3 regions of the Paenibacillus sp. MDV22-iso6 genome follow, and region 2 is predicted to be linked to each of the others. Evidence: predicted binding sites of a transcription regulator. Region 2 holds the regulator's gene; each other region holds the start of a gene.
What was found. Region 2 encodes NrdR, which represses ribonucleotide reductase genes. Its sites were predicted from a motif close to AACACNATATATNGTGTT; they were not measured.

Region 1 (2,273 bases), on a different contig from region 2:
ACGTTTGGCCTCGTTGGTGCGAATCTCTGCCAGATAGTCCATCGAACTCTGACCGAACTTCTCTTTGAATGATCTCATGAAATAATAGCGGCTCATGCCCGCTTCATCGGCCAGGTTCTCGACTGTGATTGTATCCTGATAGTGATGCAGCATGTATTTCCGTGCTCTCTCGAGTGCGTTCTCGTGTTGGTTCTGCTTCTTGAACAGAAGATGCAGCAGGTCCTGGAAACCTGCTTGGCTTGCGAAACGATCTGTTGAATCACCGGTATGCCAGTAACAGACGATTTTTTCGCAAAGTTGCTGCACCTGTGCATCTGGAAACGTGATTGACCTACCAAGCTCCGTCAACAAATGCTCAGAGGACACCTTCTGTCCTTCATATGGAATGATGCCGATATGAATCCGGTATATGATCTGCTCTCCATCCGTTAAATAAACGGTCTCGACCCGTTGGCCTGGTAATACTAAATGGGCACTATTTGGAACGAACGGATGCGGTATGCCATCAATGACGATTTTGCCGTGACGATTTGCAGCAACAAGAATGACATGATCTGGTGTTTCTTCGTATACCAAACGATAGGCCTTGTCGACCGAATCCTTGAATACGTTCTTTAATCCATACCATGCGAGATCTGCTGCTGTCTGTCCTTCACCCTCTGGGTGATTTTGTTGTAAATGTGTCATCATAGCGCATCCCTCTTTTCGAATCTTCTTCAAAATTCTAAATGATAACAATTCTCAATGTCAATCATAATTCTCTCATGCACCAAATATCGTGTCTTCGAATATGGATATCTACTAAGCCACAAATTTTTTAAACCTAGTAATAGAGCCCATTCATCCGGTTTTTCACAAAATTGATACCGATAAGCATTTGACAAAGCTATATATTGATATAAAATTAAGAAATAGATCTATATATAGTGTTTGTTTTTGATCACCTTTCATTTGTCAAGGAGGATATGATAGTGCTAATTGTGTATGATTCTATAACCGGGAATGTTAAGAGGTTTATTTCCAAGCTTCAACTGCCGGCTGTTCAGATTCAGAATCAAATGACGATTGATGAACCGTACGTACTTGTGACATATACAACAGGTTTTGGACAGATACCTGATAAGGTGTCTTCTTTTTTGCAAAAAAACTCTGCATACCTGATTGGCGTGGCCGCCAGCGGTAACCGTAACTGGGGTGAGCGTTTTGCCAAAAGTGCAGATTTAATATCTGCATCTTATAACGTCCCGGTTATTAGTAAATTTGAATTATCGGGCTCCAAGAGAGATGTGGAGTATTTTGAACAGGAGGTGAGCCGCATTGCGTCATATTGAATTAAATAACATGCTGCTAAAGCGCGACTCTGATGGCTTCTTCCAGTTACATAAGGATAAAGAGGCTGTAGAGGAGTTTATGAAAGAAATCAAAGATAGAAGTATGGCGTTTGCCAACATTGATGATCAAGTCAAATTCATGATTGAACATGATTATTACGAGGATTTCTATGCTTCCTATACAGCTGACCAAGTTAGAACCGTATTTGAAATTACGCGTGGCTATCAATATACCTTTCCTTCCTATATGGCAGCTTCTAAATTCTATACTGATTATGCATTGAGAACGTATGACCGCAAAACATACCTTGAGCAATATGCGGATCGAGTAGCAGCCGTAGCACTTCATCTGGGTCAAGGACACTTTGATACGGCTTGTTTGCTGTCTCGTTCTATGATGGAACAGCGTCTTCAACCGGCAACCCCTACTTTTCTAAATGCGGGAAAAAGTCGGCGCGGTGAACTGGTTTCTTGCTTCCTGCTTGAAATGGATGATTCACTGAACTCCATAAACTATGTACTAAACACTTGTATGCAGTTATCCAAAATCGGTGGTGGAGTGGCTGTCAACCTGTCGAAGTTGCGTGCTCGTGGTGAAGTCATTAAAGGGGTTGAAGGTGCTGCTAAAGGCATCACGCCTGTTCTCAAGCTGATGGAAGACGGCTTCTCCTACGCTGATCAGATGGGTCAACGTAAGGGGTCTGGTGCAGCATACTATAATATTTTCGGTTGGGACGTTATGGAACTGCTGGATAGCAAAAAGATTAATGCGGATGAGAAAATCCGGCTGAAAACTCTCTCTATCGGACTTATTGTCCCTAATCGTTTCTATAAGCTGGCTCAAGATAATGAGCCCCTGTACCTCTTCGCACCTTATAGTGTCTACAAGGCGTATGGAACACATTTGGATGATATGGATCTGGACGTGATGTATGATACCTT
Region 2 (2,273 bases):
GAGGTGATGGTTGTTTACGTTCCGAGGTCAGTGCAGCTAGAACGACTGATGAGCCGGGATGGAATGACGGCAGAACAGGCAGATGCCCGTATAGACGTGCAGATGGATATTGAAGATAAGAAGCAGCGTGCTGACGTGGTTATCGATAACAGCGGCTTGTGGTCAGAGACGGAGCAGCAACTCATTTCATTTTTGCATCGTAAGGGCCTAATATGAGATTGCTGCGTAAGAAACGGGTACTGTTGTTGATGTTTGTGTCTTTTGTATTGGTGCTGTTCCTGAATACCAATTGGATGTCATGGTTCTATCCGATTCATTATAAGGAAGAGATTCGGGCCCAGTCTCAGAGTTATGAGGTTGATCCGTTTCTCATCGCTTCCATCATCAAGGTGGAGACCAATTTTAAGACAAGCAAGGAATCCAAGAGAGGTGCCATCGGATTAATGCAGCTGATGCCTGACACCGCGAACTGGATTATGGAGCAAGCCAAAATTCCGGGAACCTCATTGGAAGAATTGAAGCACGAGCCTGAAAGGAATATCCAGCTGGGCACCTGGTATCTACGTAATCTGTCAGATCAATTTGACGGGAATGAAGCGGCTATGATTGCTGCTTACAATGCAGGTCCAGGTAAAGTGAACTCATGGTTAAGGGATGGCGTATGGGACGGTTCATTCGAGACGGTCAAAGATATTCCGTTTGGTGAAACCCGGCACTATGTACAACGCGTCATTTATTATTATAATCAATATGTAAAGATCTATAATACGTTCTAAGTTAAGACACTTTGGATTCATGCTCTAAAATAAGTAGAAGCACCGAGCAGGCCGGTTGTTCACCGGCCGCTCCATGCTCCTCTGTGTACCGTATTACGATGCAGATATTATTGGTATTGACCTGCCAATTGCTGTTCTGCAATTGTTACCAGACGCTTCGTGATGTATCCACCGATCGAACCGTTCTCGTAAGAAGTCATGTTACCTTGGTATCCGTCTTGTGGGATGCTGATTCCGAGTTCTTGAGCAACTTCATATTTCAGTTGTTCGAGAGCTGCGGAAGCTTTAGTTACCACCAGGTTGTTGGAGTTACCATTGCTTTGTGCCATTGCTGTTCACCTCCTCGCGGTTGGTAAAAGTATTATGTGTCGGCAATACGATTTTCATAACTAAATGCATGCAGGCAATTTCTGGTAAAAAGTAAAACGTGGGAAGTGATCTGATTTGAAATGTCCTTATTGCGCCTACCTGGGCACAAAGGTGCTTGATTCAAGGCCGGCCAATGAATCGAAATCGATTCGTCGTCGTCGTGAGTGTGAGCAATGTAGCCGTCGATTTACAACTTTTGAAATGGTGGAAGAAACACCGCTGATCGTCATCAAGAAAGATGGCAGTCGTGAGGAATTTAGCCGGGACAAGATTCTCCGTGGCCTGATTCGGGCTTGTGAGAAACGTCCGGTCTCTGTGGAGACACTGGAAATGATGGTATCTGAGGCAGAGAAGTCTCTGCGAAATACAGCCGATGCAGAAGTAGAGAGCCGTCAGATTGGCGAACTGCTGATGGAACAGCTGTTTCCAGTGGATGAAGTAGCCTATGTGCGCTTTGCTTCGGTGTACCGTCAATTCAAAGACATCAATATGTTCATGAAAGAACTGAAATCTTTATTGTCCAAAGACAACAACGAGGATTAGTGAAACGGGTAAAAGGGGAAGAGCATTCTGGGGTTACCATCTGTGTGTTCCAGTAAAAAGGTTGTTCTTCTCCAATCACTTTAGCTTCAAGAAAAAGTTGTTGACAGCAAAAGCTGTATTTTATATGATATAGGAGTCGCCTGCGGAGCATTGCAGTGTTGGACAACTTGTTACATTCATAATTTGGGGCCTTAGCTCAGCTGGGAGAGCGCATCGCTGGCAGCGATGAGGTCAGGGGTTCGATCCCCCTAGGCTCCACCAAAATAGTAAATGCACGCAGTCCTTGGGAACTGCGTTTTTTTGTTTTTTATGGACATATTCTGATAGAACGAAGAAAGTGCGTTTCGCAAGAACATTCGATAATTTACTGAACGAAAAAACTCATAATGTTATATAATAGCAAATAACTGGACGGGCATTTTTTTACTACATAATTTGAATTCATAGTTTCTAAAAAGGGCTGTATCTCCCCAATTCGAAAAAAAGTAACCGAAGGTCGGTATAGACAATGACAAAACAAAATTCAAAAACTAACCGAAGGGATGAAACAAACAGACAGTACACGCCAGTATGAGCGTTTTTTGG
Region 3 (2,273 bases), on a different contig from region 2:
ATTTGGAGCCAATTGTTCACCGCCTTCCCATACTCCTTCCCGCATCATGAAGTCCGATGCTTTGGCAGGCTGATTCGTCTGAATTCGATACCGGTGCAGCAGTCCATCCGTAGCATTGTGCATGACGGATTCCAGCGCCGTATAGAAGCCAGCCCGGTCAGCGATGGCTCTTGCTCCCTGGCAGATCCCATATCGAATGCCGAGCTTGACCAGATTGATGGTGTTAAAGGACAGATTGCCTTTGCCGCTCTGACGATTGCGTCCGAAGCGATCAGCCAGTGTGCGTGTCCGGCATCCCATCGTCGCAATGATCGTATCGGGATCTTCCGGTTGATAATAGGGAAGGTTGAAGGAAGCATCCACATTGACAAAATTCGGATACATGCGCCGTGAGGAGCAGGTCACAGCAAGCCGGAACAAGTCGTAATTCGGATCTCCCTCAGATTGATTAATTCCTTGCTTGCACTGGAAAATATGTTGTGGGAACACGGGCGTTTCTCCGTTACCCAGTCCCCGAATGGTTGCTTCCAGCAACGACCGGGACACGAGCCGACCTTCGGCTGAAGTGCACAGCCCGTAGTTCAGCGAAGTGAACGGAATCTGTCCCCCAGCACGACTGCTCATGGTGTTCAGATTATGGATCAGAGATTCGGCAGCCTGTTCGGTCTCCAGTTCCGTTTCTTCACAGGCAAAGGCGAAGGCTCGAGGACACTTCTCCTTTGCTTCATCGCTATCCAGATGCAGTTGCTCATCCTCAATTGGGGAAATCTCCCCAAACAGCCGTTGCCCCTTCCGATAATGCTTACGGAACGAACGCTTCACATAAGGTGCGAGATCCCAGTCGATTTTATTGGCGGATACACCGCCGTACTGGCTGTTTTGCTGGGATTGAAAAATAATGGCCACCAGTGCCATGGCAGACATGATTGTCTGTGGTGTACGAACCGAACCGTTGCCGGTATTGAATCCGGAGGCCAGCAGTCGGTCAAACGGAATAAAGATACAGTTGGTCGTCCCAAGGGCATACTGATCCAGATCGTGTACATACAGATCGCCGTTCTCCACAGCTAGAGCGAGCTCCTTAGGCAACACATGACGCAGAGCATGCCACTTGGCGGTCTCCGAACCGAGCCTGCTCATCTTGCCGCTGAACGAGTCTCCGTTCAGATTGGCATTCTCCCTCAGCGTATCGGCATCTTCAGCACCAATAATTCGTCTTCCCAGGTCAGATAGAAGATCAGATGCCGGTGGAGAGGCATACTCAAGCATGTTCATATCAGTTCCTCCTAAATAATGAAATTGAAATTGTATAGGGATAATGTCCATTCATTGAACACTACATGTAGAGTTTCTTTATCCATTTATAAACTATATATTGTTATTTAGGTGTGATAATGATCACATGGGAGAGGCTGATCGACTGTCATGATTTATAGCCCTGAATGATAAATGTTTTCAAAGCTGGAGGGTAAGCGTATAATTTCTATTTACCGTGCAAGTTCAGTTGACGATGCTTGAAAAAAGGATAGAAAACTTCATATATGAATAGTTTGTGACAGCTGTTTTGGAACATTTGATCCCTCGTTAATCGATTGAATCATACTGTGGGATACGGATTTGAAGTGCAGCTAAAACAAGAGGGGTGAATCATGGGAACGTTAGGCATTACAAGGGGCTTCTATGAAAATATACAGGAAGCCGCATCCCATATTGTAGATGTATTAAGCGGTATATTAAAGGTGAACACCATTTTCGTTGCCACGAATGATGGCGTGACGAATGTTATTATGGAAGCTTTTAACCGCGAGGAAGAGTTGATCGCCAAAGGTAGTGAACTTCCATTTGAAGCGTCATATTGCAGCTTGGTCTTAAGAGATAAGGGCAGCAGTCTGATCATCACGGATACATGTGAACATCCCCTTACGAAATCAATGGACGTAACAAGCGGACTGGGCAATCGTTTCTTTGTGGGGATTCCCATTATGCGGAGATCCGGGGAAACGTTCGGCACGATCTGTCTGATGGATGACCCTGATTATGTGATCAGTGAAACGGATATGAAAACACTGCAAGCCATGGCCGTTTTTCTCGGATATGTTGTGGATCTGGAAGATACGCTGCAAGTTCAGGAACAGAAGCTGAGTGATTCGGAGCAACTACAAGAGCAGTTGCAGGCAGAGAAGGAACGTGCGGAGTCTGAGGCAATGACCAAGACGCAGATGCTGTCGCTGATGAGCCACGAAATACGTAATCCGCTGAACGGCATTCTGGGA

Region 1: a site for NrdR is predicted at 914-931, ahead of nrdI (class Ib ribonucleoside-diphosphate reductase assembly flavoprotein NrdI). Genes of this name have one in related genera too.
Region 3: a site for NrdR is predicted at 1,333-1,350, ahead of AC4PM4_RS10915 (anaerobic ribonucleoside triphosphate reductase). Genes of this name have one in related genera too.

Annotation. Positions count from the first base shown of each region.
Region 1 covers NZ_JBZVDZ010000009.1:87,069-89,341, forward strand. Annotated here, with positions in the region: partial or broken gene AC4PM4_RS24080 (helix-turn-helix domain-containing protein) at 1-690, opposite strand, end outside; gene nrdI (class Ib ribonucleoside-diphosphate reductase assembly flavoprotein NrdI) at 972-1,331, shown strand; gene nrdE (class 1b ribonucleoside-diphosphate reductase subunit alpha) at 1,318-2,273, shown strand, end outside.
Region 2 covers NZ_JBZVDZ010000006.1:442,925-445,197, forward strand. Annotated here, with positions in the region: gene coaE (dephospho-CoA kinase) at 1-216, shown strand, start outside; gene AC4PM4_RS19385 (lytic transglycosylase domain-containing protein) at 213-776, shown strand; gene AC4PM4_RS19390 (alpha/beta-type small acid-soluble spore protein) at 884-1,105, opposite strand; gene nrdR (transcriptional regulator NrdR) at 1,221-1,688, shown strand; tRNA gene AC4PM4_RS19400 (tRNA-Ala) at 1,874-1,949, shown strand.
Region 3 covers NZ_JBZVDZ010000003.1:370,907-373,179, forward strand. Annotated here, with positions in the region: gene AC4PM4_RS10915 (anaerobic ribonucleoside triphosphate reductase) at 1-1,275, opposite strand, end outside; gene AC4PM4_RS10920 (hybrid sensor histidine kinase/response regulator) at 1,650-2,273, shown strand, end outside.